DNA from 3 places in the Streptomyces sp. NPDC002730 genome. Region 2 is predicted to be linked to each of the others. Evidence: riboswitches for the same ligand, from Rfam matches in the RefSeq annotation. Region 2 holds a riboswitch; each other region holds the start of a gene.

What was found. A riboswitch is a leader RNA that binds a small molecule or an ion and turns the genes downstream of it on or off. The one in region 2 is predicted to bind cyclic di-AMP.
Region 1: it holds a riboswitch for cyclic di-AMP, as region 2 does, so the genes downstream of both, ACFYXH_RS33480 (peptidoglycan DD-metalloendopeptidase family protein) here and ACFYXH_RS38070 (M23 family metallopeptidase) in region 2, are expected to answer to the same signal.
Region 3: it holds a riboswitch for cyclic di-AMP, as region 2 does, so the genes downstream of both, ACFYXH_RS16170 (M23 family metallopeptidase) here and ACFYXH_RS38070 (M23 family metallopeptidase) in region 2, are expected to answer to the same signal.

What each region holds. Positions count from the first base shown of each region.
Region 1 covers NZ_JBIAQG010000015.1:116,711-126,910, forward strand. The annotation lists gene ACFYXH_RS33455 (aspartate aminotransferase family protein) at 1-453, shown strand, start outside; gene ACFYXH_RS33460 (helix-turn-helix domain-containing protein) at 512-1,096, shown strand; gene ACFYXH_RS33465 (DUF6126 family protein) at 1,117-1,248, shown strand; gene ACFYXH_RS33470 (tyrosine-protein phosphatase) at 1,297-2,109, opposite strand; gene ACFYXH_RS33475 (alpha-galactosidase) at 2,292-4,385, shown strand; cyclic di-AMP (ydaO/yuaA leader) riboswitch at 4,785-4,939, shown strand; gene ACFYXH_RS33480 (peptidoglycan DD-metalloendopeptidase family protein) at 4,944-5,957, shown strand; gene ACFYXH_RS33485 (SGNH/GDSL hydrolase family protein) at 6,128-6,919, shown strand; gene ACFYXH_RS33490 (hypothetical protein) at 6,937-7,092, shown strand; gene ACFYXH_RS33495 (hypothetical protein) at 7,140-7,478, shown strand; gene ACFYXH_RS33500 (carbohydrate kinase family protein) at 7,505-8,386, opposite strand; gene ACFYXH_RS33505 (TetR/AcrR family transcriptional regulator) at 8,501-9,121, opposite strand; gene ACFYXH_RS33510 (Glu/Leu/Phe/Val dehydrogenase dimerization domain-containing protein) at 9,239-10,200, opposite strand, start outside.
Region 2 covers NZ_JBIAQG010000020.1:72,314-82,513, forward strand. The annotation lists gene ACFYXH_RS38050 (CobW family GTP-binding protein) at 1-910, shown strand, start outside; gene ACFYXH_RS38055 (DNA topoisomerase (ATP-hydrolyzing) subunit A) at 907-3,357, opposite strand; gene ACFYXH_RS38060 (M16 family metallopeptidase) at 3,550-4,911, shown strand; gene ACFYXH_RS38065 (M16 family metallopeptidase) at 4,929-6,296, shown strand; cyclic di-AMP (ydaO/yuaA leader) riboswitch at 6,511-6,673, shown strand; gene ACFYXH_RS38070 (M23 family metallopeptidase) at 6,686-7,444, shown strand; gene ACFYXH_RS38075 (GntR family transcriptional regulator) at 7,657-8,334, shown strand; gene ACFYXH_RS38080 (HPr family phosphocarrier protein) at 8,525-8,806, opposite strand; gene ACFYXH_RS38085 (GNAT family N-acetyltransferase) at 8,968-10,200, shown strand, end outside.
Region 3 covers NZ_JBIAQG010000005.1:524,718-534,917, reverse strand. The annotation lists gene lhgO (L-2-hydroxyglutarate oxidase) at 1-1,187, shown strand, start outside; gene trmB (tRNA (guanosine(46)-N7)-methyltransferase TrmB) at 1,390-2,196, shown strand; gene ACFYXH_RS16180 (PrsW family intramembrane metalloprotease) at 2,256-3,590, shown strand; gene ACFYXH_RS16175 (aldo/keto reductase) at 3,587-4,540, opposite strand; gene ACFYXH_RS16170 (M23 family metallopeptidase) at 4,638-5,708, opposite strand; cyclic di-AMP (ydaO/yuaA leader) riboswitch at 5,720-5,875, opposite strand; gene ACFYXH_RS16165 (PP2C family protein-serine/threonine phosphatase) at 6,091-7,308, opposite strand; tRNA gene ACFYXH_RS16160 (tRNA-Met) at 7,453-7,526, opposite strand; gene ACFYXH_RS16155 (hypothetical protein) at 7,714-8,964, opposite strand; gene ACFYXH_RS16150 (RNA polymerase sigma factor) at 9,295-10,200, opposite strand, start outside.

The sequences.
Region 1 (10,200 bases), on a different contig from region 2:
GGGCTCGCGGTGCTCTCGGTGCTGGAGGACGAGCATGTCGTGGCGAACGCGCGGGTGACCGGAGAGTTGCTGCGGTCACGGCTGGCGGCGCTCGTCGACCGCTATGAGCTGCTGCACGAGGTGCGGGGCCGCGGGCTGATGATCGGCATCGAGTTCGGCCGCCCGGACTCGATCAAGCTGCGCAGCCGCTGGACCATGCTGCAGGCGGCCCGCAAGGGTCTCTTCGCGCAGATGGTGGTGGTGCCGCTGCTGCAGAAGCACCGGATCCTCACCCAGGTCTCCGGCGACCACCTGGAAGTGATCAAGCTGATTCCGCCGTTGACCATCGGAGAGCGGGAGGTCGAGCGGTTCGTGGCGGCCTTCACCGCGGTGATGGACGATGCGCACGGCGGTGGCGGGCTGATGTGGGACTTCGGCAAGACGCTGGTGAAGCAGGCGGTCGCCAACCGCTGACTTTTGCCCCTGGGGCAAAAAATTTGCCCCAGGGGAAAGATCCTGGCGCAATGGAGGCATGAGCCCCACTGAAGAGGCGGCCACCGTGCTGCCGGATGTGGCGCCACGGCTGCGCGATCTGCGACGCCGCCGTGGCCTCACCCTGGAAGCCGCAGCCCAGCGCGCGGGGCTTTCCCCCGCCCACCTGTCCCGGCTGGAGACGGGCAACCGTCAGCCGTCGCTGCCGATGCTGCTCGCTCTCGCCAGAATTTACGGTACGACAGTCGCGGAGCTCCTCGGCGAGCTCGCGCCGGAGCGCGATCCGATCATCCGCGCCGACAGCCGGGAGCCCTCCGAGGCCGACGGCTGGACCTACCACCAGACCGGCGGAGCCGGCCGGGCGATGCAGGCTCTGCGGCTGGTGGTTCCGTACGGCAGTCAGGGCGAGCTCGTCCGGGTGCATCCCGGGGAGGAGTGGCTGTACATCCTCAACGGCCGGCTGCGCCTGAGCCTGGGTGACGCGGTTCACGAGCTGGCGCCCGGGGACAGCGCGCACTTCGACTCACTCACCCCGCACCGTCTCGCGGCGGCCGGTCGCGAGGGTGCCGAGCTGCTGTTCGTCCACACGCTGCTGCAGAGCCCCAACCTCCATCCGCACAACTGAGTTCAGAGAAGAGGCCCGTTATGTCCAAAAGCAATGAAGAGCGGTCGTTTCCCCGTGGGCTGGTGATCCGGCTGTTCGCCTATCTGGTGGCGGGCCACCTGTTCGCCGGGTTCCTCTACCTTCTGTTCACGCTGGGCGGCCAGAACCAGTAGGCGGCCGCTCAGCATCCGGCGGCTCCGCATCTCCTGCTCCGCGGTCGGCTACGCCTCGTCGACGAGACGCTCGCGCAGGCGCTCGCGCGTCTCCGGGGCGATCTTCAGGCCCTCGGCGAGGTACCGCTCCGTCGTGCCCCAGGTCTCCTCGATCGTCTCGAAGGCTGCCGCGAGGTACTCGGCGCGCGCGTCGAAGAGCGGGCTCAGCAGCTCCATCACTTCCGGGGACATCCCGGCCGGGGAGTTGTCGCTGCGTCGCACCAGATAACGCCGGTGCGGATCATTGGACTTGAGGTAGTCCGCCTCGATGGCCTCGCGCTCCACGCCGACCGCGAGCAGCGACACGGCGATCGAGATTCCGGCGCGGTCCTTGCCCGCCGCGCAGTGCATCAGCGCCGGGACACTGTCCTCAGCGAGCGCGTGCAGTACGCGGCTGTGCTCGGCGGTGCGATGCTTGATGATCGTCCGGTACGACGCCGACATCCGGGCCGCCGCCTTGCCGTCCGCGAGGATCGACTTCAGCTGGTCGAGATCGCCCTCCCGGACCATCTTCCAGAACTGGGCGCCGTCGGCCGGGTCGGTGAGCGGCAGATTCACATTGCGCACGCCCGGCAGCTCGACGTCCGGGCCCTCCAGCTTCTGGTCCGCGGCATTACGGAAGTCGAAGATCGTGTGCAGGGCCAGGGTGGAGAGGAACGCGGTGTCGCTCTCGGTGGCATGGGCGAGGTGGCCGCTGCGGAAGAGCCGTCCGTACCGCACCCGCCGGCCGTCCACGGTCGGCAGGCCGCCCACGTCCCGGAAGTTGCGTACTCCGGACAGCTCAGGCTCTGTCGACGGGATCTGCGGCAGCTGCTGTGTCACGGGGGCTCCTGAAGTGACAGCCGTCGGCGCTGCTCGCCGACGATGGCGCGTTTCCCGACGATACGACATTGCTTCATCGGGCAATCATCTCGGTCCGTCTCCGTAAGAGCGTTGCACCGGCGACGGCTCCCGTCGGATGATGTGCGGACCTGTGCGAACCTGTGAGTATCTGAGGGGTCGGGATGATCGAGAGCGTTGGCAACGGTCGTACGTGGGTTCTCTCCGGACCGAGGAGTAGTTATGCGCTGCGTCTGACAGACGCTGACGAACTGCTGCATCTCCACTGGGGGCCACGGATCTCCGGCGCCGAGGCGGAGGCGCTCGCGGCCCAGGGTCTGCCGCCCTACTGGCCGTTCGAGTCACAGCTCGACGGCCACGAGGAGTATCCGGTCGAGGGCGGCCCGCGCTTCGTACGGGCGGCGCTCTCCGTCCGTACGGACACGGTGCGCGGCACCGAGTGGACCTTCGCCGGCGCCGAGGAGGTGCACGGCGACGAGCTGAGGCTCCGCTTCACCGACGCTCTACACGGCCTCGGGCTCACCCTGCACCATCGGATGCGCGACGACGCGGACGTCATCGAGCGCTGGGTCACCGTCACCCATGAGGGCGAGGGCCCCGACCTGGAACTACTGCGCGCCGATGCCGCCACCTGGACACTGCCGCAGCGCGACAGCTGGCGGCTCAGCCAGCTGCACGGCCGGTGGGCGGCAGAGTCGCTGCTCGTACGGTCGGAGCTGACGTACGGCGAGAAGGTGCTGAGCAGCAGGCGCGGCCACACCGGCCACCAGCATCTGCCCTGGGTCGCGCTGGACGCGGAGGGGGCTACGGAGGAGCGGGGCGAGGTGTACGGCGCCGCGCTCGGCTGGTCCGGGTCCTGGCGGATCTCCGTGGCGCAGCTGCCCGACGGACTCGTACAGATCACCGGCGGAGCCGGCTACGACGACTCCGGGCTGCTGCGGCTCGCACCGGGCCAGTCGTACACCTCGCCCGTCTTCGCCGGACTGTGGAGCGAAGGAGGGTTCGGCGGAGCCAGCAGGGCCTGGCACGCCTGGCAGCTGGCGCATGTGATCCCGGACGCTCAGGCCGAGCGGCCGGTGCTCTACAACTCCTGGGAGGCCACCGGCTTCGACATTTCCGAGGAGCAGCAGCGGGCACTCGCGCAGCGGGCCGCGGCCCTGGGCGTCGAACTGTTCGTGGTGGACGATGCGTGGTTCGGGCAGCGCACCAGCGACCGCGCCGGACTGGGCGACTGGACACCCAACGCCGAGCGCTTCCCGCAGGGACTGAAGCCGCTTGCCGACGAAGTGCACGCGCTGGGCATGCAGTTCGGGATCTGGGTCGAACCGGAGATGGTCAACGCCGACAGCGATCTCTACCGCGCGCACCCCGACTGGGTGCAGCACCACCCGGGCCGGGCACGGACGGAGTTCCGCAACCAGCTCGTACTGAACCTCGCGCGCGAGGACGTACAGGCCTACCTCTGGGAGCAGTTGGACGGACTGCTCGGCAGCGCGCCCATCGACTATGTGAAATGGGACTTCAACCGCTGCTTCACGGACGCCGGCTGGCCCGGCGAGACATATCCGCAGAAGCTGTGGGTCGAGCATGTGCAGGCGCTGTACGCACTCCTCGACCGGCTGCGCGCCGCGCATCCCTCGGTCGCCTTCGAGTCCTGCTCGGGCGGCGGTGGCCGGATCGACCTCGGAATTCTGTCCCGGACCGATCAGGTGTGGACCTCCGACAACACCGATCCGCTGGACCGGCTCGCCATCCAGCAGGGCTTCACCCAGCTGCACCCGGCACGGGTCATGGCGGCCTGGGTGACCGACAGTCCCAATGTCCAGCTCAACGGCCGCATCAGTACGCTCCGCTTCCGCTTTGTGAGCGCCATGGCAGGAGTGCTCGGAGTCGGTGGCGATCTCACCGAGTGGAACGCGGAGGAGCTCGCCGAGGCGCACGGCTGGGTGGAGCTCTACAAGAAGGTCAGGCCGGTGGTTCAGCACGGCGAGCTGTACCGGCTGCGGGCGCCGGAGGGCGGACTGAGCGCCGTGCAGTACGTACGCGGCGACGAGAACGTCGTTCTCGCCTGGCTCCAGGCACAGCACTACGGCGAACAGCCGCCCAGGCTCAGGCTGCGCGGGCTCGATCCGGCAGCCGCGTACGAGTGCCTGGACACGGGCGTCGTACACCGCGGATCCGTGCTCCTGCACCACGGGCTGCACACCGGACTGAAGGGCGACATGGACGCCACGGCGATCCGGCTGCGACGCCGCTGATGTGCCCCCTGGACAAGGGCAGTGAGCCGCGGAGGGATTTCCTGCGGGCGTGGCATGAATTGGAGGGGTAAGTAGGGCTGTATGCCATAACTGGGCGATCGTCATTAAATGACGGTTCTGTCCGAATTGGTCGATTCGGGATAACGTGCCCCGTCCGCAAGGCGGACGGTGCATGGCCGTGAGCGGGATCATATTCGTGACGGTGTGTGGTGGGGCGGCAGGGGTGAATTCCGTTTCCGGGGCGGACGGTGAAGATCATTGATTTACGGAGGGTTACGGGAATTTCGCACCGATATCACAGGGATCATTGACGGGCGAAAGCGACAGCTTGTTCCGGTACGCCCATTCGTTTACGGTCACGACCAATCCGGACGGAACGCCTAATCCTGCCGCCGACCGGAATTCCACCCACCCATGTGTGGCAGGAGCGGGGGACCCAGGTGATACGCCGATTCCGGACTTCCGGACGGCTTGGGGTGAAGTCGCGCAACTGCGCGGCCGGGCATCTCCAGCCCGAACCCGACAGCTCACCTCGCCGGCGCCGGAGAGGAATTCGCCATGCCCAAGAAGGGTAAGCACCGCCGCCCCAAGGTCAGCCCGATCACGCGCGGATTCGTCGCCGCCGGTACGGGTGGCGCCGCCATCGCCCTGCCGCTGATAGGTGCCGCAGGCGCCCACGCGGCAGGAAAGACCGCTCCGGCCGTGGCGCCGGAAAAGGCCGTGACCGCCGCCCCGTCCTCCCCCTTCTCCGCCGGGTCCGCCGCCGCGGCCCACGTGGCGCAGAAGAAGGCCTCTCCCACCACGTACTCCGTCGTCCCCGGCGACTACCTGTCCAAGATCGCCGACGAGCACGGTGTCCCCGGCGGCTGGAAGAAGCTGTACCAGGACAACCGCGAGGCCGTCGGCGACAACCCGTCGCTGATCCACCCGGGCCTCAAGCTCACCCTCGGCGCGAAGTCGAAGGCGAAGGCGCCCGAAAAGTCGCAGCACCCGTCGAGCCCGGACCGGTCCTCGTCGAAGGCGTCCTCCTCGAAGGCGCCCTCGGGTTCCTCGGACTCAGGTTCCTCGGACTCGGGTTCCTCGGACTCGGGCTCGGTGGTGCAGTCCTCCGCGCAGTCCTCGTCCGGTGGCTCGGCAGGCGGCAACGCCGCCCAGACCAGCGCCTCCGGCTTCGCCGCCCCCGTCGACGGCGCGACCGTCATCACCCCGTACCACCTCGCCGGCGCCATGTGGTCCAGCGGCTACCACACCGGTCTCGACTTCGCGGCGTCCACCGGCACGACCGTCAAGGCGGTCGGCCCGGGCACCGTCGTCTCCGCCGGCTGGGCCGGTGCGTACGGCAACCAGATCGTCATCCAGCACAGCGACGGCACCTACTCGCAGTACGCCCACCTCTCCGCCCTCTCCGTCGCATCAGGCCAGAGCGTGAGCGGCGGCCAGCAGATCGGCCTCTCCGGTACCACCGGCAACTCCACTGGCCCGCACCTGCACTTCGAGATCCGCACCGGCCCCGGCTATGGCTCGGACATCGACCCGCTGGCCTACCTGCGTCAGCACGGCGTCTCCATCTGATCCGTCCGACGTACGCAGTGTCCCGTCCTCCCCTCGTGCCGCCGCCCGCGGCGCGGGGGGAGTCGGCGTATTCCGGGTTGGATGAATCTTGACCGGTGGTATATATCACCCCTCGTCAACCCCTCCTTACGGTCGCGTAGGTCACATCCGTAAGGGAAAAATGAGTTCTCGTGGCAGACGATTCGAGAACAGAGAACAGTGGCGTATTCGGGTCGTACGCGGCGATCGGTGACAGTTTCACCGAGGGCGTCGGAGACCCGGGCCCCGACGGGACATACGTCGGCTGGGCGGACCGGTTCGCGGTCCTGCTCGACGACCGAATGCCGGAGCACACCTTCCGGTACGCCAACCTCGCCGTACGCGGCCGTCTCCTCGACCAGATCGTCGAGGAACAGGTGCCGCGGGCAAAGGAACTCGCCCCGGATCTGGTGACTTTCTGCGCCGGCGGCAATGACATCATTCGGCCCGGCAGCAACCCCGACGACGTGGCCGAGCGCTTCGAGCGGGCAGTCGCCGACCTCACCGATTCGGTCGGCACCGTCATGGTGACCACCGGTTTCGACACCCGCGGAGTGCCGGTACTGCGCCATCTGCGCGGCAAGATCGCCACGTACACCGCGCATGTACGGGCCATCGCCGACCGTTACGACTGCCCCGTACTCGACCTGTGGTCGCTCAAGTCCATCCAGGAGAGGCGGGCTTGGGACGCCGACCGGCTGCATCTGTCGCCCGAGGGCCACACCAGGGTCGCACTGCGTGCCGCCCAGGTGCTCGGACTCGAGGTGCCGGCCGACCCCGACCAGGCGTGGCCGCCCCTGCCGCCGCGCGGACCGCTCGAGGTGCGCCGCGACGACATCAACTGGGCGCGTGAGCACCTGGTGCCGTGGATCGGGCGACGGCTGCGCGGTGAGAGCTCCGGCGACCATGTCGAGGCCAAGCGCCCGAATCTGCTGCCTCTGTGACAGCGGATGGTTGGGGCATGGCAGACCTGCCCCGGCTGACCGGGCGTACGGCCCCGGTCACCGGTGCCAACCGCGGGATCGGCTTCGCGGTCGCTACGGGACTCGCCGGAGCCGGAGCGCGGCTGCTGCTCGGCACCCGCGACCCGGAGCGGCCGCCGTGGAACGGCTGCTGACCGTCTGCGCAGCCGGGTCGTCACCGTCACCAGCATGGCGCAGAGCAGTGCCCCGCCTCGACTTCGCCGATCTGCAGAGCGAACATCGCTATGACGCCTGCCGCGGGCGGGCCCGCGGCCGCTGGGTCACCCGGATCGTCAACTCCCCGGTGCGTACCTTCGGTTCGTACGCGGCAGGCGGCGCGCTGCCGGTGCTGCGGGCCGCCGCCGACCCGGAGGTGCGGCCCGGCGAGTACTACGGCCCGTCCGGCCTCGGCTCCTTCAGAGGCCCGCCGCAGCGGACCGCGTTCTCCGCGCGGGCTCAGGATCCCGCGGTCGCGTGCCGGTTGTGGCAGGCGTCGGCGAGGCTGACAGGGATCGCCTTCCCCGCCCCGTACGACGGCTGAGGCACAGCGACGTACGAACCGGTGCGTCAGACCACGGCCGACGACAGGAGTTCGGCCGGTCCGATCAGCGCCGTACTGCCCTCGCCCGTACAGGCATGGGCGCCGGCCACCGCGCCCAGCCTCGCGCTCTCCTCCAGGTCGCGGCCCGACAGCTGCCCGAACAGAAAGCCGCAGACATAGGCGTCACCCGCGCCGTTGGAGTCCACCACCGGAGCGGGTGGCGCGACTGCCCGGACCGGGCGCGGGGTGGATCCGCCGTCGCGGCTGAGGAGGTACGAGCCGCCGGCACCCGCCGTCGCGACCACCGCCCGCGCCCGACCGTCGCGCAGGATCTCCCGCATCACCGACGCTATGCGCTCGCCCGCGCCCGCCGTGCTGAGGAAGACCAGGTCCGAGCGGAGCGCGAACTCCCGTTGGTGCTCCGACAGTCCGTCCCAGTCGTGCAGATCGGTGGAGACCGGCACGCCCAGCGCTTCGATGTCGTCGTAGAGGAACCGCGCGAAGTTCATGATCGAGAGATGGATGTGGCGAGCACGCCGCAGATGGGGGAGGTAGAAGTCGCGCGGCATCCGCAGCCCGTCGGGATCGCGGGCGTCGTAGAAGGACATGCGCCGGCCCGCGGGGTCGACGAGGTTGACCGCGCGCCGCGTCCCGGCCGGGGAGATGAGGGGCTCGAAATCCACGCCGCCCACGGCGAGTTGTTCCCGGACCAGACGGCCCGGCCCGTCTTCGCCGATGTAGTCGAGGAGGGTGGCATTCAGCCCGAGGGCCCGGCAGCCCAGTGCGACATTGCCACCGGTGTGGCCCGGCCATTCACGGATCGGGCCGACGCCGACAGAGTCCGCGAGCGGGACCGGCAGGGCGTCGACGCGGACGACCGTGTCCACCCCGGTGCCGCCGACCACCAGCACATCGGGTGGGAGGCGATCCGTCGGCTGCTCGGGCTGCTGATACGTCTGGTGCTGCGACTGGTGAGACACAGTTGCCCAGTATGGGGGCTGCGGGCCCGCCCGTTCAGGCGTTCAGCGTGCGGCGGCCGTCAGTGCGTCACGGTGGACACCGAGCTCACGGGCGAGCGCGTCGTCCGTCCACTCCAGCATCGCGGCGCGCGACAGCGACCCCGCGTACGAGGTCATCTGCACGGCGAGCCCGTCCAGAAACGCCGTCAGCCGCCAGGCCGTCGCCGCCGGGTCCTCGCACGGGAACTCGCCCGCCGCCGCACCTTCCGCGATGACCTCGGTCAGAGCCGCCTTCCACTGCTGGTCCAGATCCCGGGCGACATCCCGCAGCGCCGGCTCGCGCAGCGCGGCCGCCCAGCCCTCGATCCACAGCCGCCAGCCCTTGGCCTGCCCGGTCGGCGCGTACCAGCGGACCGCGGCGCGCAACCGGCGCAGTGCGGTGGTCCGGCGGCCCAGCAGTTTGCGCAGATGCGCGAGGTCACCGTCGGCGGCGTAGGTGAAGGCGGCCGCGACGAGCTTCTCCTTGGTCGAGAAGTGATAGAGCACCAGGGCATTGCTCACACCGAGGGCCGACGCGACATCGGCGATCCGCACGGCCGCCACACCGTGTTCCTCGATCTGCTCGACGGCAGCACGAAGCAGCTCTTCCCGCCGCTCCGCCACGCTCAACCGGACTCTTGTCACGTCGTCACCCTACACAGGCGATCTTGGGCCAGGACGCGGGTCCAGCCGGCCGCCCTCAGCGCGGTCCGCGGACGACGGCGACCGACCCCGGGGCGGAGAGGATGTCGGGCCAAGCCGTCATCCGTACCAGCCGTAGCGCTCGGCGATAACCGGCAGCCGGTCGGCGACGATCGCGTGCGCGGCGGCCCGCGCCGTGGTCCCGTCCGCCTCCGCGCGCGCCAGCATCTGGCCGATCAGCGCGCGCATCGAGTGACGGGTGTACGCGAACGCCTCGTCCGCGTCGGCGCCGATGTCCCCGAACAGAGTCCACCACCACCACGCGTTCGTACCGGAGTTGACGACGACGTCCGGCAGTACCGTGATGCCGCGCCGCGCGAGCAGTTCCTCGGCATCCGGCAGCACCGGCATGTTCGCCGCCTCGACGATCCAACGCGCGGTGATCTGCGCCTGGTTGGCGGTGTCCACGGCGTACGAGACCGCGGCGGGCACCAGTACCTCCGCGTCCACCGACAGCCACGCGTCGTCCGACAGCTCCAGATCGTCCGGCCGCAGCGCCGTACGGTCGACCGTCCCGTACGAGTCACGGGCCGCGAGCAGCGCATCGACATCGAGCCCGGCCGGATTGGCGACGGTGCCCTTGACGTCGGCGACGGCGACGATCTTCAGCCCGGCGCGGGCGAGGAACCGGGCCGTCGCGCCGCCCATCGTGCCAAGACCCTGGACGGAGACACGGGTCCCCTCGTACGCCACGCCCGCCCGGTCCAGCGCGACCAGCACCGACTCGGCGACACCGCAGCCGCCGACGAGCTCGTCGAGCCCGATGCCGTCCACCTCGACGGCGAACGCGTCCGCGAGCCGACGGCGCGCCGTCGCCTCGTCGTCCAGCAGCGGATAGACGGCCTGGATGGAGGAGACCAGACCGGCCTCGGCCGCGGCCCTGTCGACGATGTCCTGGGTCAGCCCGAGGTCCTCGCCGGTGGTCCACATGTTCTCGATGTACGGGCGTACGGCGCGCAGATAGCGGACCAGGATCCCGTACGCGCGCGGGTCCTGCGGGTCGCAGTCGATACCGCCCTTGG
Region 2 (10,200 bases):
CGGAAACGGCTGTCTGTGCTGTGCCGTCGACGCGAGTGAGCTGGACGACTATCTGGAGAAGCTCACCCGGCCCGCCGCGCGTATCGACGTCATCGTCATCGAGGCCAGTGGGCTTGCAGAGCCGCAGGAGCTCGTACGGATGCTGCTGGCCAGCGACAATCCGCGCATCGTGTACGGGGGACTGGTCGAGGTCGTCGACGCGGCCGAGTTCGACGCGACCCGGGCGCGGCACCCCGAGATCGACCGGCATCTCGCGATCGCGGATCTCGTCGTTCTGAACAAGGCGGACCGGGTGGAGCCGGACGCACTGGGACGAGTGCTCGGGACGCTCGGCGAGCTCGGTGCGGGCACGCCCGCGATCACCGTGGAGCACGGGCGGGTCGACCCACAGATGCTCTTCGACCCCGCCGAGCGGCCGGAGCGGCAGGAGAAGGTACGCCAGCTGTCCTTCGAGGACCTGTACGCGGACGAGTACGACCACGACCACGGCCATACGGACCATCTGCACACCGCGTACGAGAGCCTCGCCTTCACGGCGGACGCGCCCATGCACCCGCGCCGGCTCATGGACTTCCTCGACTCCAGGCCCGAAGGGCTCTACCGGATCAAGGGATTCGTCGACTTCGGGACCGCCGACCCGGACAACCGGTACGCCGTCCATGCCGTCGGCCGGTTTCTGCGGTTCTACCCGTCACGCTGGGTGCCCGGCGAGGAGCGGCTGACGCAGCTCGTGCTGATCGGCTCGGGCGTCGACGTCGGGGCGCTGCGCAAGCAGCTGGAGTCCTGCGCGCAGACCGGTCCGCAGGACGCCCCCGACGAGCGGAGCATATGGGGCGTCCTGCGGTACGTACCGGCCGAACCGGATGAGACAGCGGAGCCGGCGGAGACCGCGCTCCAGCAGCTCGACTAGCTCAACGGGCCCGCCAGCACCGCGACCGCCGACGTCACCGGCGTACCCGAGCCGTCACGCCGCGGGTCCAGCTCCGGGAGCTCGGCCGGTGCGCCGTTCTTCTGCGCCGCACGGGCCGGTGCCGCTCCCGCCCAGGCCAGCACCAGCACGTCCTCGCCCTTGAGGAAGCGCTGGCAGCGCACGCCGCCCGTGGCCCGCCCCTTGCGCGGGTACTGGTCGAAGGGGGTGAGCTTCCACGTCGTCACCGAGTCGTCCAGCGTGCCGTGCGAGCCCGCGATGGTGAAGACCACCGCGTCCCCGGCCGGGTCGACCGCCGTGAACGAGAGCACCTCGGCGCCGTCCGCCAGCTTGATGCCGGCCATGCCGCCGGCCGCACGGCCCTGTGGCCGCACCTGCGCGGCCTGGTAGCGCAGCAACTGGGCGTCGGAGGTGATGAAGACCAGGTCCTCCTCGCCCGTACGCAGCTCGGTCCCGCCGACGATCCGGTCACCTTCCTTGAGGGTGATGACCTCCAACTCGTCCTTGTTCGCCGGGTAGTCGGGTACGACGCGCTTGACGACACCCTGCAGCGTGCCGAGCGCGAGGCCCGGCGAGGACGCGTCGAGCGTGGTGAGGCAGATGACCGTCTCGTCCTCCTCCAGCGACAGGAACTCCGAGTCCGGCGCACCGCCCGACAGATTGGGCGAGGACACCGTGTCCGGAAGCTGCGGAAGGTCGATCACCGCGAGCCGCAGCAGCCGCCCGGCTGAGGTCACAGCGCCCACATCGCCGCGCTGTGTCGCCGGCACCGCCGAAACGATCACATCGTGCTTGGCGCGCTTTCCGCCCTCGTGCGCCAGGGGCTCGCCATTGGCGGTGCGGGCCAGCAGACCGGTCGAGGACAGCAGCACCCGGCACGGGTCGTCCGCGACCTCCAGCGCCACCGCAGCGAGCGGTGTACCCGCCGACTCCAGCAGCACCGTGCGCCGCTCGGTGCCGAACTTCTTGGCCACCGCGGCCAGTTCGGTCGAGACCAGCTTGCGCAGCTCGGCGTCCGAGTCGAGGATCCCGGTCAGCTCGTCGATCTCGCCGTTGAGCCGGTCGCGCTCGCTCTCCAGCTCGATCCGGTCGAACTTGGTCAGCCGGCGGAGCGGAGTGTCCAGAATGTACTGAGTCTGGATTTCGCTGAGCGAGAAGCGCTCGATGAGCCGCTCCTTCGCCTGCGCGGAATTGTCACTCGACCGGATGAGCCGGATGACCTCGTCGATGTCGAGAAGCGCGACAAGCAGGCCCTCGACCAGGTGCAGCCGGTCGCGCCGCTTGGCCCGCCGGAACTCGCTGCGCCGCCGCACGACCTCGAAGCGGTGATCGAGATAGACCTCGAGCAGCTCCTTGAGCCCCAGGGTGAGCGGCTGCCCGTCCACCAGCGCCACATTGTTGATGCCGAAGGACTCCTCCATCGGCGTCAGCTTGTAGAGCTGCTCCAGCACGGCCTCGGGGATGAAGCCGTTCTTGACCTCGATGACCAGCCGCAGACCGTGCTGCCGGTCGGTGAGGTCCTTGACGTCCGCGATGCCCTGGAGCTTCTTCGCCGAGACCAGGTCCTTGATCTTCGCGATCACCTTCTCCGGGCCGACCGTGAAGGGCAGTTCGGTGATCACCAGGCCCTTGCGGCGCGCCGTGACGTCCTCCACGGAGGCCGTCGCGCGGATCTTGAAGGTGCCGCGGCCGGTCTCGTACGCGTCCTTGATGCCGTTCAGGCCCACGATCCGGCCGCCGGTCGGCAGGTCGGGCCCGGGGACGAAGCGCATCAGCGTCTCGAGGTCCGCGCCCGGGTGCTTGATCAGATGCCGGGCGGCGGCGATGACCTCGCCCAGATTGTGCGGCGGCATGTTCGTCGCCATGCCGACGGCGATCCCGGACGAGCCGTTGACCAGCAGGTTCGGGTAGGCGGCGGGGAGCGCGACCGGCTCCCGCTCCTGCCCGTCGTAGTTCGACTGGAAGTCGACGGTGTCCTCGTCGATCGACTCCGTCATCAGGCTGGTGGCATCCGCCATCCGGCACTCGGTGTACCGCATGGCGGCCGGCGGGTCGTCGTTGCCGAGGGAGCCGAAGTTGCCGTGGCCGTCGACCAGCGGCAGGCGCATCGAGAACGGCTGCGCCATCCGCACCAGGGCGTCGTAGATCGACGCGTCGCCGTGCGGGTGCAGCTTACCCATGACCTCGCCGACCACGCGGGCGCACTTCACATAGCCGCGGTCGGGGCGCAGGCCCATCTCGTTCATCTGGTAGACGATGCGGCGGTGCACCGGCTTCATACCGTCGCGGGCGTCCGGCAGGGCCCGGGAGTAGATCACCGAGTACGCGTACTCGAGGAAGGAGCCCTGCATTTCGTCGACGACGTCGATGTCGAGGATCTTCTCCTCGAAGTCGTCCGGCGGCGGGGTCTTCGTGCTGCGGCGGGCCATCGCGGCTGCGGCTCCTTCTCGCTCTTGTGCGGGGCAGTACTCAGGTTCTGACGCGGACCATTGTGGACCGAGCCTCTGACAACGCCGACCTCGACCCGTCGTTGGGCCGTTCTCGGCCGGGAACTTCGCCAGGTGTCAGATCGCTTGCATACAGTGGCAGGACTTCTCCATATCGCGATCGAAGGGACGTACATGCCCATGGGTCACACGGCCACAGCGCAGGCCGGTTCCGGCGGCCTGACAGCGACCGAGCACCGCCTGGCCAACGGCCTGCGTGTGGTGCTCTCCGAGGACCACCTGACCCCGGTCGCCGCGGTCTGCCTCTGGTACGACGTAGGTTCGCGCCACGAGGTCAAGGCCCGTACCGGCCTTGCTCACCTTTTCGAGCATCTGATGTTCCAGGGCTCGGGCCAGGTCAAGGGGAACGGCCACTTCGAGCTGGTTCAGGGAGCCGGCGGCTCGCTGAACGGCACCACCAGCTTCGAGCGCACCAACTACTTCGAGACGATGCCCACGCACCAGCTGGAGCTCGCCCTCTGGCTGGAAGCCGACCGCATGGGCTCGCTGCTCGCGGCTCTCGACGACGAGTCGATGGAGAATCAGCGTGACGTCGTCAAGAACGAGCGCCGCCAGCGGTACGACAATGTCCCGTACGGCACGGCCTTCGAGCGGCTGACGGCTCTGGCCTACCCGGAGGGCCACCCGTACCACCACACGCCGATCGGCTCGATGGCCGATCTGGACGCCGCGACCCTCGAGGACGCGCGCACGTTCTTCCGTACGTACTACGCGCCGAACAACGCCGTGCTGTCGGTCGTCGGCGACATCGACCCGGAGCATACGCTCGCCTGGATCGAGAAGTACTTCGGCTCCATCCCGTCCCACGAGGGCAAGCAACCGCCGCGCGACGGCTCCCTCCCGGAGATCATCGGCGAGCAGCTGCGCGAGGAGATCGTCGAGGAGGTCCCGGCCCGGGCGCTGATGGCCGCCTACCGCCTGCCGCACGACGGCACGCGCGAGTGCGACGCCGCTGACCTGGCGCTCACCGTCCTCGGTGGCGGTGAGTCCTCGCGGCTGCACAACCGCCTGGTGCGCCGTGACCAGACGGCCGTCGCGGCCGGCTTCGGTCTGCTGCGGCTGGCCGGCGCCCCTTCGCTGGGCTGGCTGGACGTCAAGACCTCCGGCGGTGTCGAGGTGCCGCAGATCGAGGCCGCGGTCGACGAGGAGCTGGCGCGGTTCGCCGCGGAGGGTCCCACGCCCGAGGAGATGGAGCGGGCGCAGGCCCAGTTGGAGCGCGAGTGGCTGGACCGGCTCGGCACGGTCGCCGGCCGCGCCGACGAACTGTGCCGGTACGCCGTGCTGTTCGGCGACCCGCAGCTGGCGCTGACCGCCGTGCAGCGGGTGCTGGACGTCACCGCCGCAGAGGTGCAGGCGGTCGCCAAGGCCCGGCTGCGCCCGGACAACAGGGCGGTGCTGGTCTACGAGCCCCTCTCCGCGGACAACGGCGACAGCGACAGCGACGAGAACGACGAGCGCGAAGGGGCGGACCAGTGAGCGACGCTGCCGTGACCATGGAGTTCCACCCGCAGCCGAAGGCCGGCGCCGCCCGCCCCTGGGCGTTCCCGGCCCCCGAGCGCGGCACGCTGGACAACGGCCTCACCGTGCTGCGCTGCCATCGCCCCGGCCAGCAGGTGGTGGCCGTCGAGATCTGCCTCGACGCCCCGCTGGACGCCGAGCCGGAGGGCATCGACGGCGTTGCCACGATCATGGCGCGCGCCTTGTCGGAAGGCACCGACAAGCACACCGCCGAGGAGTTCGCCGCCGAGCTGGAGCGCTGCGGCGCCACCCTCGACGCGCACGCCGACCACCCGGGAGTCCGCGTCTCCCTGGAGGTCCCGGTCTCCCGGCTGCCGAAGGCGCTCGGCCTGCTCGCCGAGGCGCTGCGCGCGCCGGCCTTCGCCGACAACGAGGTGGAGCGGCTGGTACGCAACCGGCTGGACGAGATCCCGCACGAGACGGCCAACCCGGCCCGCCGTGCGGCCAAGGAGCTCTCCAAGGAGCTCTTCCCGGCCTCCCTGCGTATGTCGCGCCCCCGCCAGGGCACGGAGGAGACGGTCGCCCGTATCGACTCCGCGGCCGTACGGGCCTTCTACGAGGCGCATGTCCGGCCCGCCACCGCCACCGCGGTGATCGTCGGCGACCTCACGGACGTCGATCTGGACGCCGTGCTCGCCGACTCACTCGGCCCCTGGAAGGGCGACAGCGCCGAGCCCCGTCCCGTACCGCCGATCACCGCCGACGAAACCGGCCGTGTGATCATCGTGGACCGTCCCGGCGCCGTCCAGACGCAGCTGCTGATCGGCCGCATCGGCCCGGATCGCCACGACCGCGTCTGGCCGGCCCAGGTGCTCGGGGCGTACTGCCTGGGTGGCACTCTCACCTCGCGCCTTGACCGCGTGCTGCGCGAGGAGAAGGGCTACACCTACGGCGTACGGGCCTTCGGCCAGGTGCTGCGCTCCGCTCCCGACGGGTCGGGCGCCGCGATGCTCGCCATCAGCGGCTCCGTGGACACCCCGAACACCGGACCCGCGCTGGACGACCTCTGGAAGGTGCTGCGTACGCTCGCGGCCGAAGGTCTGACCGACGCCGAGCGCGATGTCGCCGTGCAGAACCTGGTGGGTGTCGCCCCGCTGAAGTTCGAGACGGCCGCCTCCGTCGCGGGCACGCTCGCCGACCAGGTCGAGCAGTTCCTCCCGGACGACTACCAGGCGCAGTTGTACGTACGCCTGGCCGAGACCGGCACCGTCGAGGCGACGGCCGCGGCCGTCAGCGCCTTCCCGGTGGACCGTCTTGTCACGGTGCTCGTCGGCGACGCCTCGCAGATCGAGGAGCCGGTCAAGGCGCTCGGCATCGGCGAAGTGACGGTTGTCACAGGCTGATTGAGGATATCCGGCAGACAGCTCAAAACGGGCAAGCGGAACCCCGGCGTCCCTCGTGATGCCGGGGTTCCGCCTTATGCCCGTTTTGTTGGAGAGGTTGCCTGTCTGCCCTGTGGCGTGCGCTACAAAAGGGCCTGTCTGTTTGGCGATTGAAAGACGGCCCGCCTAGCGTCGGTCCGGCTGTCCGCCAGTAGCCCGCCGCATCCGCGGCATCGGACAGTCATCGCCGAGTCCCCGTCTGGCGCGAGCCTGGGGAGCCGGGGACCCACTCAGTCCCTGGGGTGAATCGGGCGCCTTCGCACCTGCGGAGGGGCCCGTAGGAGACCTTCCTGCTCCGAACCCGTCAGCTAACCCGGTAGGCGAGAAGGAAGGAAAGGATCAGCCACTTCATGGCGTTCACCCGTGCCACCGGGAAGCACCGTGCCCCGAGCCGCATGACGCGCAAGAGGGCGAACATCGCCGGCGTCGCGGCTCTCGCCACCACCGGCGTCATCGGAACCCTCGCTTCCCCGGCACTTGCCGCCGAGACCGGCGCGACCACCGTCGAGGACACCGGCCTGACCCAGATCGTGGCCGCCGACTCCCTCGCCGACCAGATCGCCGACCAGGCCGCCGCGCAGAAGCAGGAGGCCGCCGAGGCCGAGGCGAAGGCCGAGGCGAAGCGCAAGGCCGAGGCCCGCGCCAAGGAGGCCCGCCAGGCCAAGGAGCGCGCCGCCCGGGAGGCCGAGCGCAAGCGCCTCAACTCCTTCGTGGCGCCGATATCCCACTCGTACGTGTCCACGGGCTACAAGACCGGAGGCTCCATCTGGTCCTCCGGCAGCCACACCGGCATCGACTTCCACGCCGCGTCCGGCAGCACCGTGCACGCGGTCGGCTCCGGCACCGTCGTCGAGGCCGGCTGGGGCGGCGCATACGGCAACAACATCGTGATCAAGATGAACGACGGCTCGTACACGCAGTACGGCCACCTCTCGTCCATCAGCGTCTCGGTAGGCCAGTCGGTGACCCCGGGCCAGCAGATCGGCCACTCCGGCTCGACCGGCAACACCACTGGTCCGCACCTCCACTTCGAGGCTCGCACCAGCCCCGAGTACGGCTCCGACATGGACCCGGTCGCGTACCTGCGCGCGCACGGCGTCAACGTCTGATCCGACGACGGGGCCGATGCCCGGTCCCGCGTGCTTCCCGACGGCCCCGGCTCACCGCCGGGGCCTTCGGTGTTTGCCGCCCCGCCGGAGTTCTGGCCAAAAGATATCCATGGATTCCGGTCTCCCATCGGAAAATCCCGCCCACTGCAATAGAGTCACCGAACAGACGTCAATCGGCTGCGTTTCGCGCGGATTAAAGCGGAGGTTCGGTCATGCGCATTCCCGCGCACTCGGTATGCACGGCGATCCGCGACGACATCGTCTCCGGTGTATTCGAGCGCGGCAGCCGGCTCACCGAGGAGCAGCTGGCACGCCGCTACGGCGTCTCCCGGGTCCCGGTGCGCGAGGCCCTGCGCACGCTGGAGTCCGAGGGCTTCGTCACCACCCGCCGCCACGCCGGCGCCTGTGTCGCCGAGCCCACCGAGCAGGAGGCCGCCGACCTTCTGGAGATCCGGATGCTGCTGGAGCCCATGAGTGCGGCGCGCGCCGCCCAGCGCCGCACCGAGGCACATCTCAAGGTGCTGCGTGGCCTGGTCAGACTGGGGCAGGAGCGGGCCCGCCGTGGTCAGGGTGAGGATCTGCGTTCACTGGGTGGTTGGTTCCACGAGACGCTCGCCCAGGCCTCCGGCAGTCCGGGGTTGATCGCTCTGCTCACCCAGCTGCGGCACAAGATCGCCTGGATGTACGCCGTCGAGCAGCCCGCCAAGCCCGTCGAGTCCTGGATCGAGCACGGCGCGATCGTGGACGCGGTGGCGCGAGGCGACGCGGAACGGGCGCGGGCGCTGACGGCCTTGCACACCGAACGGGCTGCCGCCGCGCACCGGCTGCGCCGCCCCGAGCGGGTGAGGACTTCGCAACATGCCGTAAACATCGCAAGCGCCCGCCATTAACAGGTGCACCGTATACAAAGGGTAGATATTCGCGGGGCCTCTTTTCTGCTGCCCGCATTCAAAGCGCCGGGGCCGAAAGCCGCGTCCATGAAAGCTGTGTCCAGGAAAGCCGCGTCCAGAAAAGACGAAGCCGCGATGTCCGAGAATTCGGGACACCGCGGCTTTGCCGTGGGTAATGGGCCTGATCGGCTCAGACGGTCTCGGGAAGCTCTTCGAGCCCCTCGGCGACGAGCCGGGCGAGACGGTCCAGCGCGGCGTCGGAGTCCTCCGCCTCGGAAGCGAGCACGATCTCCTCGCCGCCCTGCGCGCCCAGGCCGAGCACCGCGAGCATGGAGGCGGCGTTGACCGGGGTGCCGTCCGCCTTGGCGATCGTCACGGGGACGCCGGCGGCCGTGGCGGCACGGACGAAGATGGAAGCGGGGCGGGCGTGAAGGCCCTCGGCCCAGCCGACATTGACGCGGCGCTCAGCCATGGTGTTGCCCTTCAAGTCTCAGTGGTTGTCTAGACCAGTCTCTCATGTGTTTCTGCGTGCTCGCACCGGCCCCGGACCCGGGATCGGCCGCTGATCGGCCTTCTCAGACTGCCCCGCGGCAACCTCCTCCGCGACCCGTGGGTGAGCCGTACGCTTTCCCCATGCAGACCTCGTCGGATCACGCCTACCCCGACCACTGGGAAGCAGACGTGGTGCTGCGCGACGGCGGCACCGCGCGCATCAGGCCCATCACCACCGAGGACGCCGACCGTCTGGTCAGCTTCTACGAGCAGGTCTCCGACGAGTCGAAGTACTACCGCTTCTTCGCGCCCTATCCCCGGCTCTCCGACAAGGACGTCCACCGCTTCACCCATCACGACTATGTGGACCGGGTGGGTCTCGCGGTCACGGTGGGCGGCGAGTTCATCGCCACCGTCCGCTACGACCGGATCAACGCGGAGGGCCGGCCCGCGAGCGCCCCCGCCGACGAGGCCGAGGTCGCCTTCCTCGTCCAGGACGCCCACCAGGGTCGCGGCGTGGCCTCCGCTCTCCTCGAGCACATCGCCGCGGTGGCCCGCGAACGCGGCATCCGGCGCTTCGCCGCCGAGGTGCTGCCCGCCAACAACAAAATGATCAAGGTGTTCCGGGATGCCGGCTACACCCAGAAGCGCAGCTTCGAGGACGGCTCCGTCCATCTCACCCTCGACCTCGAACCGACCGAGGAGTCCCTCGCCGTCCAGCGCGGCCGCGAGCAGCGCGCCGAGGCCCGCTCCGTGCAGCGCCTCCTCGCGCCCGGTTCGGTCGCCGTCATCGGCACCGGTCGCGCGCCGGGCGGCGTGGGCCGCACCGCCCTGCGCAACCTCCTCAGTGCCGGATACACGGGACGTACCTATGCCGTGAACCGCGCGTTTCCCGAGGACCAGGCCGAGGTCGACGGCGTCCCGGCCCACCGTTCTGTGGGCGAGATCGGGGAGACCGTCGACCTGGCGGTTGTGGCCGTCCCGGCGGAGCGGGTTCCCGAAGTGGTCGCCGACTGCGGCGAGCACGGCGTCCAGGGGCTGGTCGTGCTGACCGCCGGATACGCCGAGAGCGGGGCCGCAGGACGGGAGCGCCAGCGCGAACTGGTACGGCAGGCCCGCTCGTACGGGATGCGCATCATCGGCCCGAACTCCTTCGGCATCATCAGCACCGCCGACACCGTCCGCCTCAATGCCTCGCTGGCCCCGGAGTCCCCGGCGCCCGGCCGCATCGGCTTGTTCACCCAGTCCGGCGCCATCGGCATCGCACTGCTCGCCGGCCTGCACCGGCGCGGCGCCGGGCTGTCCTCCTTCATCTCGTCGGGCAACCGCGCGGATGTGTCCGGCAACGACTTTCTGCAGTACTGGTACGAGGAC
Region 3 (10,200 bases), on a different contig from region 2:
GCGGCGGGATCGTCGGCCTGTCGACGGCGTATGCGCTGACGCGCGCGGCTCCCGGGACCCGGGTGACGGTCCTGGAGAAGGAACCGGGCCCGGCCAGGCACCAGACCGGGCGGAACAGCGGAGTGATCCACAGCGGGATCTACTACCGGCCGGGCTCGCTGAAGGCGCGGTTCGCGGTGCGCGGCGCGGCGGAGATGGTGAAGTTCTGCGCGGAGTACGGCATCGAGCACAAGGTCACCGGAAAGCTGATCGTCGCGACGGGGCGGGACGAGCTGCCACGGCTGCACGCCCTGGTCCAGCGCGGCCGTGAGAACGGCATTCCGGTACGAGAGCTGGGCGCGGCGCAGATCACGGAGTACGAGCCGCAGGCGCGCGGGCTCGCGGCAATCCATGTCGGGACGACGGGGGTGTGCGACTTCGGGGCGGTGGCGGCGCAGTTCGCGGCGGCGTCCAACGCGGACATCCGGTACGACGAGCAGGTCACCGCCATCGACCGCCGCGCATGGGGCGTCGCGGTGCGCACGGCATCGGGGACGGTGGTCCGGGCGAGGGTACTGGTGAACTGCGCGGGGCTGCAGTGCGACCGGGTTGCGCTGCTGGCGGGAGACGAGCCGGGCATGCGGATCGTCCCCTTCCGGGGTGAGTACTACGAGCTGGCCCGTCCCGATCTCGTGCGCGGACTGATCTATCCGGTGCCGGACCCGGCGTTCCCTTTCCTCGGGGTGCATCTGACGCGCGGCATCGACGGTGGCGTCCATGTCGGCCCGAACGCGGTCCCGGCGCTGGCCCGCGAGGGCTACAGCTGGTCGGCGGTACGACCGCTGGAACTGGCGGGGACGCTCGGCTGGCCGGGGACGTGGCGGATAGCCCGCAGGCACTGGCGGTACGGCGCGGGTGAGCTGCACCGCTCGCTGTCGAAGCGCGCGTTCGCGACGGCGGTACGGCGGCTGCTGCCGGCGGTGACGGCGGACGATCTGCGCCCGGCCGCGTCGGGCGTACGGGCGCAGGCGGTCCTGCGGGACGGCACACTGGCCGACGACTTCCTGATCCGCGAGGCACCACGCACGGTGCATGTGCTGAACGCGCCGTCCCCGGCGGCGACGGCGTCCCTACCCATCGGCAGAGAGGTCGCACGCAGGGCCCTGACGGCGTTGGCGGACGGCCGCTTGGTGCGTGCGGGGAGGTAACGACGGCCCCGGTCCCGCCAGCGGGGGACGGGCACCCGCGGCAAGGCCCAGCGCCCAGGCTCGGCCCCAAGCCCGGCCCCCGGGCTCGGCCCCAAGCTCGGCTCCCGAGGCCCAGCCCGCCCCGAGGCTCGGCTCCCAGCTCGACCCCGAGCTCGGCTCCCGGCGAAGGTCACCCCCGCCCCCGCCGTAGAATCAGGCCATTGTGTCTGAGCTCCGAAACCCCACTCCTGACGACGCCCCCCGGCCCCCCATACGTGCCAAGGGCGAGCCCCGCTTTCCCGGTGGGCCCGCTGCCGATCCCGCCGGGTCGCATCATGAGCGGCGCATTCGCAGTTTCCAGCCACGTCGCAGCCGCGTCACCGTCGGGCAGGCCGATGCGCTGGAGCGGCTGTGGCCGATCTGGGGCATGGACATCGACGGGCACCGCGTCCTCGACCTCGACGAGATGTTCGGCGGACTGCCCGTCGTCCTCGAGATCGGGTTCGGGATGGGCGAGGCCACCGCGCAGATGGCCGCCGAGGACCCCGGCACCGGGATTCTCGCCGTCGACGTGCACACTCCCGGGCAGGGCAATCTGCTCGGTCTCGCGGAGCGGAACGGACTGTCCAACATCCGGGTCGCCAACGGTGACGCGATCATCCTGCTCCGGGAGATGCTCGCGCCCCGCTCGCTCGACGGGATGCGCGTCTACTTCCCCGACCCCTGGCCCAAGAAGCGCCACCACAAGCGGCGGCTGATCCAGCCCGAATTCCTCAGCCTCGCCGCGCAGCGCCTGAAGCCCGGCGCGGTCCTCCACTGCGCGACCGACTGGGAGCCGTACGCCGAGCAGATGCTCGAGGTGCTCTCCGCGCACCCGGACTTCGAGAACACCCAGGAGGACGGCGGCTTCGCCCCCCGCCCCTCGTTCCGCCCGCTCACCCGATTCGAGGGGCAGGGCCTGGACAAGGGCCACAAGGTGCACGACCTGCTGTTCCGCCGACGGGTGGGCACCACGGTCCCGGACGCGTAACCCTCAGTAGGACCCCGGGCACCATCGCCAGTGTCAGTGGCCCTCGTTAGGGTCAATGGGTGTCCGAGTCGTCCCCGCAGCACCTCCCACCGCATCCGGCGGTCCCGGCGTTCGATCCGCAGCCGCTGTTCGACGCCGTGCCGGAGCGTTCCCGGTGGCGCTACAAGCCGCGCCGCGTCTCCCGCCTCTGGCACAGCAAGGCGGTCCGGGCCGGAGTGCTGATCACGTTCCTCGCCCTCTCCGGCCTGGTGATCCTCTCGCTCGTACGGGAGCAGACGGGCACCCAGGGCTTCCTGGTCGGCCTGGGCCTCGCGACGCTGCCCGTCCCGCTCCTGATGGCGGCCTTCCGCTGGCTGGACCGCGTCGAGCCGGGCCCCTGGAAGAATCTGCTCTTCGCCTTCGCGTGGGGCGCCTTCGCCGCCGCCCTCGTCGCGATCATCGCGAACTCCTTCGCCACCCGCTGGATAGCCACCGCCACCGCGGATCCGGCGAGCGCCGACACCCTCGGCGCGACGGTGATAGCCCCGATCGTCGAGGAGAGCGCGAAGGCCGCCGCGGTCCTGCTCATCTTCATCTTCCGCAGACGGGACTTCACCGGAATCGTCGACGGCGTCGTCGTGGCCGGCTTCACCGCGACCGGCTTCGCCTTCACCGAGAACATCCTCTATCTGGGCAACGCCTTCGGCGAGGACCAGGAGATAGGCACCTCGGGCCTCGCCTCGATGACCGCGGCGACCTTCTTCGTACGCGTCGTGATGTCGCCGTTCGCACATCCGCTCTTCACAGTGCTGACGGGCATCGGCTTCGGTATCGCCGCGCTCGCCGCACAGCGCCAGAAGATCCGCCGCGTCGCACTGCCGCTGCTCGGTCTCGTCCTCGCCATGGGCATGCACGCCCTGTGGAACGGCGCGTCGTCGCTGTTCGGCCCGCTGGGCTTCTACGGCGTGTACGGGGCGTTCATGGTGCCGGCCTTCGGCCTGCTGACCTGGCTGGCGATCTGGACGCGGCAGCGCGAGCTGCGCACGATATCCGCCGAGCTGCCCGCGTACGCCGCGGCCGGCTGGCTCGCGGGGGACGAACCGCGCGCGCTCTCCTCGATGCGGGCACGCACGATGGCGCGCGACTTCGCGCGGCGGGCGTACGGACCGGCCGCGGCGCACGCCGTATCGGAGTACGAGACGTTCGCGACCTCCCTGGCCTTTCTGCGCCACCGGGCCCACCGCGGCGCGGCGGGCCCGGACTTCGTGGAGCGCGAGCAGGAGCTGCTGCACCACCTGTGGCAGCGCAAGGAGGTGGCCGCGCCCGCGCTGACGTACGCGGCACGGGCGACGGGCCGCGTGTGGGTGCCGCCGCCGTACCGCGACTACGGCGGCTACAACCCGTACCGCTCCTAGACGCCCTGGGCGGACGCCGCCGTCAGCTCGGCCAGCTCCTCGGCCGTCAGCTCCAGGTCGGCGACCGCCAGCAGGGCGGGCAGCTGCTCGACCGTACGGGCCGAGGCGATCGGCGCGGCGACGGTCGGCTGCGCGGCCAGCCAGGCGAGCGCGACAGTCGCGATCTCGGCACCGCGCGCCTCGGCGACCTTGTCCAGCGCGGCGAGCACGGCCACGCCCCGGTCGGTCTTCAGATGCCCGGCCGCGCCCTCGGCCCGTGGGCTCCGCACCGTCGCACCCGGCCGGTACTTGCCGGTGAGGAAGCCGGAGGCGAGCGAGTAGTACGGGACGGCGGCGAGACCGGCGCGGGCGGCCGTCTCCTGGCGCTCGCCCTCGTACGTCTCGCGCGAGACGAGGTTGTAGTGCGGCTGCAGCACGGAATAGCGGGCCAGCCCCTCGCGCTCCGAGAAGTCCAGGGACGCCTGGAGCCGCTCGACGCTGAGGTTGGAGGTGGCGATGGCGCGGACCTTGCCGTCCTTCACCAGCTGGTCGAGGGCGGTGATGATCTCCTCGACGGGGACGGCCGGGTCGTCGAAGTGCGTGTAGTACAGGTCGATGTAGTCGGTACGCAGCCGGCGCAGCGACTCCTCGGCCGCGGCCGCGATATTGGTGGCGGAGAGGCCCCTGTACTGAGGGTGGGCGCCGACCTTGGTGGCGACGACGACCTCGGAACGGTTGCCGCGCGCGGCAAGCCAGTTGCCGATGACGGTCTCGGACTCGCCGCCCTCGTTGCCCGGCCCCCATGCGGAGTAGACGTCGGCGGTGTCGATGAAGTTGCCGCCGGCGGCCACGTACGCGTCGAGCACGGCGAAGGACTGCGTCTCGTCGGCGGTCCAGCCGAAGACATTGCCGCCGAGGCAGAGCGGAAAGACGGCCAGGCCTGACGAGCCAAGGGTACGGAGGGAAGTCATACCTTGATCAACAGCCAGACCGGGCCGCGCTATTCCGTTTACGCCAGGACTGCCGTGAACTGCTCACGCCAGGACTGCCGGGCACTGCGGCGCTCGATCAGACAGTGAGGCCCTTGCCCTGGAGCCAGGCCATCGGGTCGATGCCCGAACCGCCCGGGGTGTGCACCTCAAGGTGCAGATGCGGGCCCGTGACATTGCCGGTCGCGCCCACGCGGCCGATCGTCTCGCCCGTCGTCACCTTCTGGCCCACGCTGACCGACATCGACGACTGGTGGCAGTACCAGACCTCCGTACCGTCCTCGAGCTCCAGGACCGTGCGGTAGCCGTACGAGCCTGACCAGCCCGCCGACTTGACGGTGCCGCCGTGCACCGCCTTGACCGGCGTGCCCGTCGGGGCGGCGAAGTCCAGGCCGGTGTGGTAGCCCGAGGACCACATGGAGCCGGCCTCGCCGAAGGTGGAGGTGATCGTGTACGCGGAGGTGGGCAGCGCGAAGTTCGCGGCCAGCTTGGCGAGCCGCTCCGCCTCCGCCTTGGCCTCCGCGGCCGCCTCGGCCTTCTGCTTCGCGGCCTCGGCCTTCGCCTCCGCCGCCGTCTGCTGCTGCTTCGCCTCCGCCGCGGCCTTCTCGGCGGCGAGCTTCTCCGCGGCCGACTTGGCCTCGGCGTCCGCCTCGGCCCGCTGCTGATCGGCCTGCTGAAGGATGCGGGCGCGCAGGGCCTCACCGGCGCCGGCGGCGCCCGTCTCCGCGTCCGCCTCGGTGCCGTCGTCCGCGGCGAGGGTCATCGCCGTGAGCGGCGAGGCGTTCGCGTTCCCCGACTGCGCGTCGGCGCCGTCGGACATGAAGGCGCCCACACCCGGCAGTGACGCGGCGTCGGGCAGCTTGTCCTTGATCGAGTCCGGAAGGTCCGGCAGCGATATGGAGACCGGCGGCTTGTCCTGCGCGCTGGCCATGCCGCCCGCGCCGACCGCTGCGATCACACCGACGCCGAGCACCGTGGAGCTGCGGGCGAGTCCGCCGCGCTGCTTCATGACACGGTGCCGACCGCGCACCGGACGAACGGAGTCCTCGGTGGGGTTCCATTCCTCCCATGCCCGCTCCGCTACGTCGTCGCCGAAGAAGTCGGATTGAAAGGGGGTTTCGGGTGCGGGGGCAGGGCTGTTGGACGCCACGGAGGCGTACTCCTTTCCTTCCTTCTCGCCTACCGGGTTAGCTGACGGGTTCGGAGCAGGAAGGTCTCCTACGAGCGCTTCGACCGCGAACAAAGCGGCAAAAGGTGCCCGATTCACCCCAATTGGTGGTTCCCCGGTTCCCTTGCGGGATTCGGCGCGTGCGCACGGTGCCGTCTCTTGCGACGGCTGGGACAACCGCGCTGCGTTATCGAACGTTAATAGACGCCAGGGCCGGATTCCAAGCTGTTCCGACTAATCATTAAAGACATTGGCCTGGACTTACCGGGACACAAGCGGCCGGAGTCGGGCGACTTGATCGATGCCCGGACCGCACCGCACTTCTGACGGTGCTTCACATGTTATGCGGAGGGGTGTCCTTCGACTACACACGGTACTGGCCCGTGTCTTCCTGCTCCCCTTTGATCACGCCTACGGTCCTGCGGCGCTCCGGCTGCCCGTCGAGCGGGCGGCTGACCGCCAGCAGCGCCATGTCGTCGTTGGGACCGCCACCCGTATGCAGGCGTACATCGTCGACGATCGCGTCCAGCAGATCCTCGGGGCCGGCGAAGAGCCGGCCGCCGAGCCGCTCGACGGGGTTGTAGAAGGCACCGTCCGCGTCGCGCGCCTCGGTCACCCCGTCGGTGTAGAGGAGCAGCGTGGCCCCGGCCGGGAGCGGATACTCGTCCGCCAGGTCCGGCAAGATCCCCAGATCACCCATTCCCAGCGGCAGCGCGTGCTCGGTCGGCTCCAGCTTGTCCAGATCGCCGCCGGCGTGCAGCACCAGCGGCTCCGGATGGCCACGGTTCACCACCCGCACCACGCCCGCGCCATGCGGAATCTCGGCGAGTACGGCGGTGGTGAACCCCTCGAACACGTCCAGGCTCCCCCGCCTCGTCCCCTCGCGCGTGAGCGCCCGCTCCAGGCGCCCGGCGACGCCCTCGATCGATCTCTCCTGCTCGGCGGCCTCCCGGAACGCCCCGATGACCACGGCCACGGCCTCGACCGCCCCCATCCCCTTGCCCCGGACGTCGCCCACGACCAGCCGCACACCGTGCGGAGTGTCCTGCACGGCGAAGAGGTCGCCGCCGATGAACGCGTCCGCCTGCGCCGCCTCGTACCGCGCGGCGATCTGCAGCCCGCCGATCCGGTCGGCGGGGGTGGGCAGCACGGCGCGCTGCGCGGTCTCGGCGATGTCGCGGGCGGAGGCCAGGCGCCTGCCGCTGAGCCGGACCACCCGGTTGATGAAGAGTGCCAGGCCGGCGACGGTGACCACGGTGAACAGCTCGGTGTTCGCCGGGGTCAGGGTCAGGGTCCCGTTGTAGACGTGCAGACCCAGCACACTGACGACGGCGGCGATGCCGGTCAGCAAGGTGGCGGGAAAGGAGAAGAACGGCGCGGCGATCAGCGGAGCGGCGGCGAAGAGCGGAGATGCGGTGTACTCGGACGGGGTGAGGAGATCGAAGATCACGCCGGCAATGATCATCAGCGAGGGCAGCGCGAGGACAAGACGGTGAGCGCTGGCGCCGCCGTCCTGCTCTCGCTGCCCCACCAGTGATCTCCTGACCAGTCCAGCCACGGCTGCGGAAAGTACCGCGCTCATCCCAGGTTGGCCGTAGCCGCGCCGGGCTGCGACTCTCCGTCGGCCAACCGGGCGACGCCGACGGTTGGGGCCGAGTACGGACGGTTGGGGCCGGGTACGACAGTGGCCCGGCACTCTGATCGAGTGCCGGGCCACTGGCTGCAGTAGCGGGGACAGGATTTGAACCTGCGACCTCTGGGTTATGAGCCCAGCGAGCTACCGAGCTGCTCCACCCCGCGTCGGTGAACACAACCTTACGCCATCCGGAGCAAGATCAAATCCATTTTATGAGGCGGTCTGCTCCGAAGCCTCTCCGAAGGCTCTCCGTATGGCTGTGGCCCACGCTGCGCAGCACCCTCGCCGCCGGCCGTCCCGCGACGGACGAGGAACTGCTGAGGGTGCTGCGCAGCGGCAATGCGCGCTGTTTCAGCGGCGGCGCAGGCGGAGTGCGGTGAGCGCGCCGCCGGCCGCGATCAGCACCGCGGCCGTGATCGCCGCGTACCAGGTGGAGCTGGACGATCCGGTGCTGGCAAGGGCGCCGGTGGTGGTGACGGAGTCGTTCGCGACGGCCGCCGCCGAGGTCGTGGCGGACGCGGACGGGGTGCCGGACGGCGTCGCGGACGCGGTCGGGGAGGGCGAGGCGGACGCGGTCGAGGACGGGTTCGCGGTCGGCTTGCCGCTCGGGGCGGTGCCGCGCTCGGGGGCGACCGTGATTCTGCCCTGGGCCCCCAGGAACGGATGGATGTTGCCCTCGGTGAGCGAGGTCGTCGCCTGCAGCGTGAGCTTGACCGGCTTCTGGATGCCCTTGAAGTCGATGACGCTCACGCGAAGGCGGGCGCGGTGCATGACGTAGCTCTTGCGGATGTCCGCCAGCTGCCACTTCTCCTCGCCCGCGAACTTCTTGACCCTGGTGTACCTGCCGTCCTCGCCGAGCTCATCGATCACCAGCTCAGGGATCTTCCCCGTGGAGCCGGGCTCCTCGACGACCTCCAGGGTGGTCCTCAGGTCGGAGTCGAAGGTCACCCCGCCCTTGAGCTGGTGGACGATGTCGACGTTGCCCGTCGTGCCGGGCTTGATGGGAGCGTTCTCGTCGGTCTCGAGCGTCATGGAGGCGGGCCCGGTGCTGATCTTCGGGCTGGCCTCGAAGACCAGGGTGTCGTCGTTCTGGCGCTGGGTGTTCTCGGCCAGGTCGTCGGCCAGGAGCTTCAGATTGCCGTTGTTGGAGGGGTAGTTCTTGCCGAGGCCGACGGAGACCTTCCAGCTCAGCTCACCCTTGGCAGGCACCGAGAACGCGGCGTTCCTGCCCTTCTCGGCCGGGTAGAACATGCCCTGCGCGCCCGCGTCCTGCTGCCCGACGAACTCGTCCGTGGCCGGGGCGTTCACCGGCTGCACGTCGAAGACGATGTGCGAGGCCGCGATGGGGCTCGCGCCGTCCGTGTCGCCGATCATCCACGGCTGGAAGTCCACCGCCTTGTCCGCGGAGTTCTTCACGGTGAACGTGAAGGTCTCGCTCGCCCCGCCGCGGGTCAGCGGCCCGGACGGCGCCGGGGTGCCCAGCTCGATGGTGAGGGGCTTGCTCGAGGCCACCGGGGCGGCGTGGGCGCTGAACGGGACAAGGGTGGTGCCGACGGCGGCGGCGACGGTGAGCGCGGCGGCGGAGGCGAAGCGAGCGGACATGGTGGACTCCCCCCAAGGAATCGACTAGGGGCCGGACTGCCGATGGATGGGCGACAGTCGGCCGTACGTAGGAGCAGCACGGCACAGCGCCGCTACAGACGGTGAAGCGAGATGAGCGAGACAAGAGAAACGAGCGGCGAGCTCGCAGAGCGCGCTGGATGAGAGATCGCCTTCCGTCCGGCCCTGTGCGGTCCCGGCTTGCGGCGATGTGCTTATCCTCACCGCTCAAGATCGGCCGGGCAATCCCCGTACTGTCACCGCTTCGCAACAGCGTCCGGAAGGCGAAAATCCGCCTCTGACCTGGGAGTTGCCTCCAGTCGTCGGGTCCGGCTACGCAGGGGGCAGCAGCCGCGCGGCCCGCATCTGCAGGTAGCGCGTCTCCGGGACGCTGAGCGTGCGCTGTGCCGCCAACCGGTAGGCGGCCCGGGCGCCTTCGGCATCCCCGGCCTTCTCCAGCAGGTGTGCCCGTACGGCGTCGAGCCGGTGGTGCCCCGCCAACCGGTCCTCCAGCTCGGCGACTTCGGCGAGCCCGGCCTCGGGGCCGTGCACCATGGCGACGGCCACGGCACGGCCGAGCTCGGCCATCGGCTCGGGGGCGCGGCGTACGAGGATGTCGTACAGAGCGAGGATCTGCGGCCAGTCGGTGTCCTCGGCACGAGCCGCCTCGTCGTGCAGCGCCGCGATCGCCGCCTGCAGCTGGTAGGCCCCGGCCGGCCCCTCGGACAGGGCCTCCTCCACCAGCGCGCTGCCCTCGGCGATCGCCTTCCCGTCCCAACGGCCGCGATCCTGCTCGTCGAGCGGAACCAGTTCGCCGTGCGGTCCGGTGCGGGCCGCGCTGCGCGCGTCGGTGAGCAGCATCAGCGCGAGCAGCCCGGTCACCGCCCCCTCCTGCGGCAGGAGCCGGCGTACGGCCCGGGTCAGCCGGATCGCTTCGGCGGCGAGATCGGCGCGGTGCAGATCGCTGCCGGAAGTCGCCGTATATCCCTCGTTGAAGATCAGGTAGAGCACCTGCAGCACGGCCGCGAGCCGCTGATCGCGGTCCTCGGGCCCCGGCTGCCGGAACGGCACTCCCTTGACCTTCTGCTTGGCCCGACTGATGCGCTGCGCCATGGTCGCCTCCGGCACAAGATGCGCACGGGCGATCTCGGCCGTGGTCAGACCCCCGACGGCACGCAGGGTGAGCGCGACCTGCGCGGCCGGGGTGAGTTCGGGGTGACAGCACAGGAAGAGCAGGGT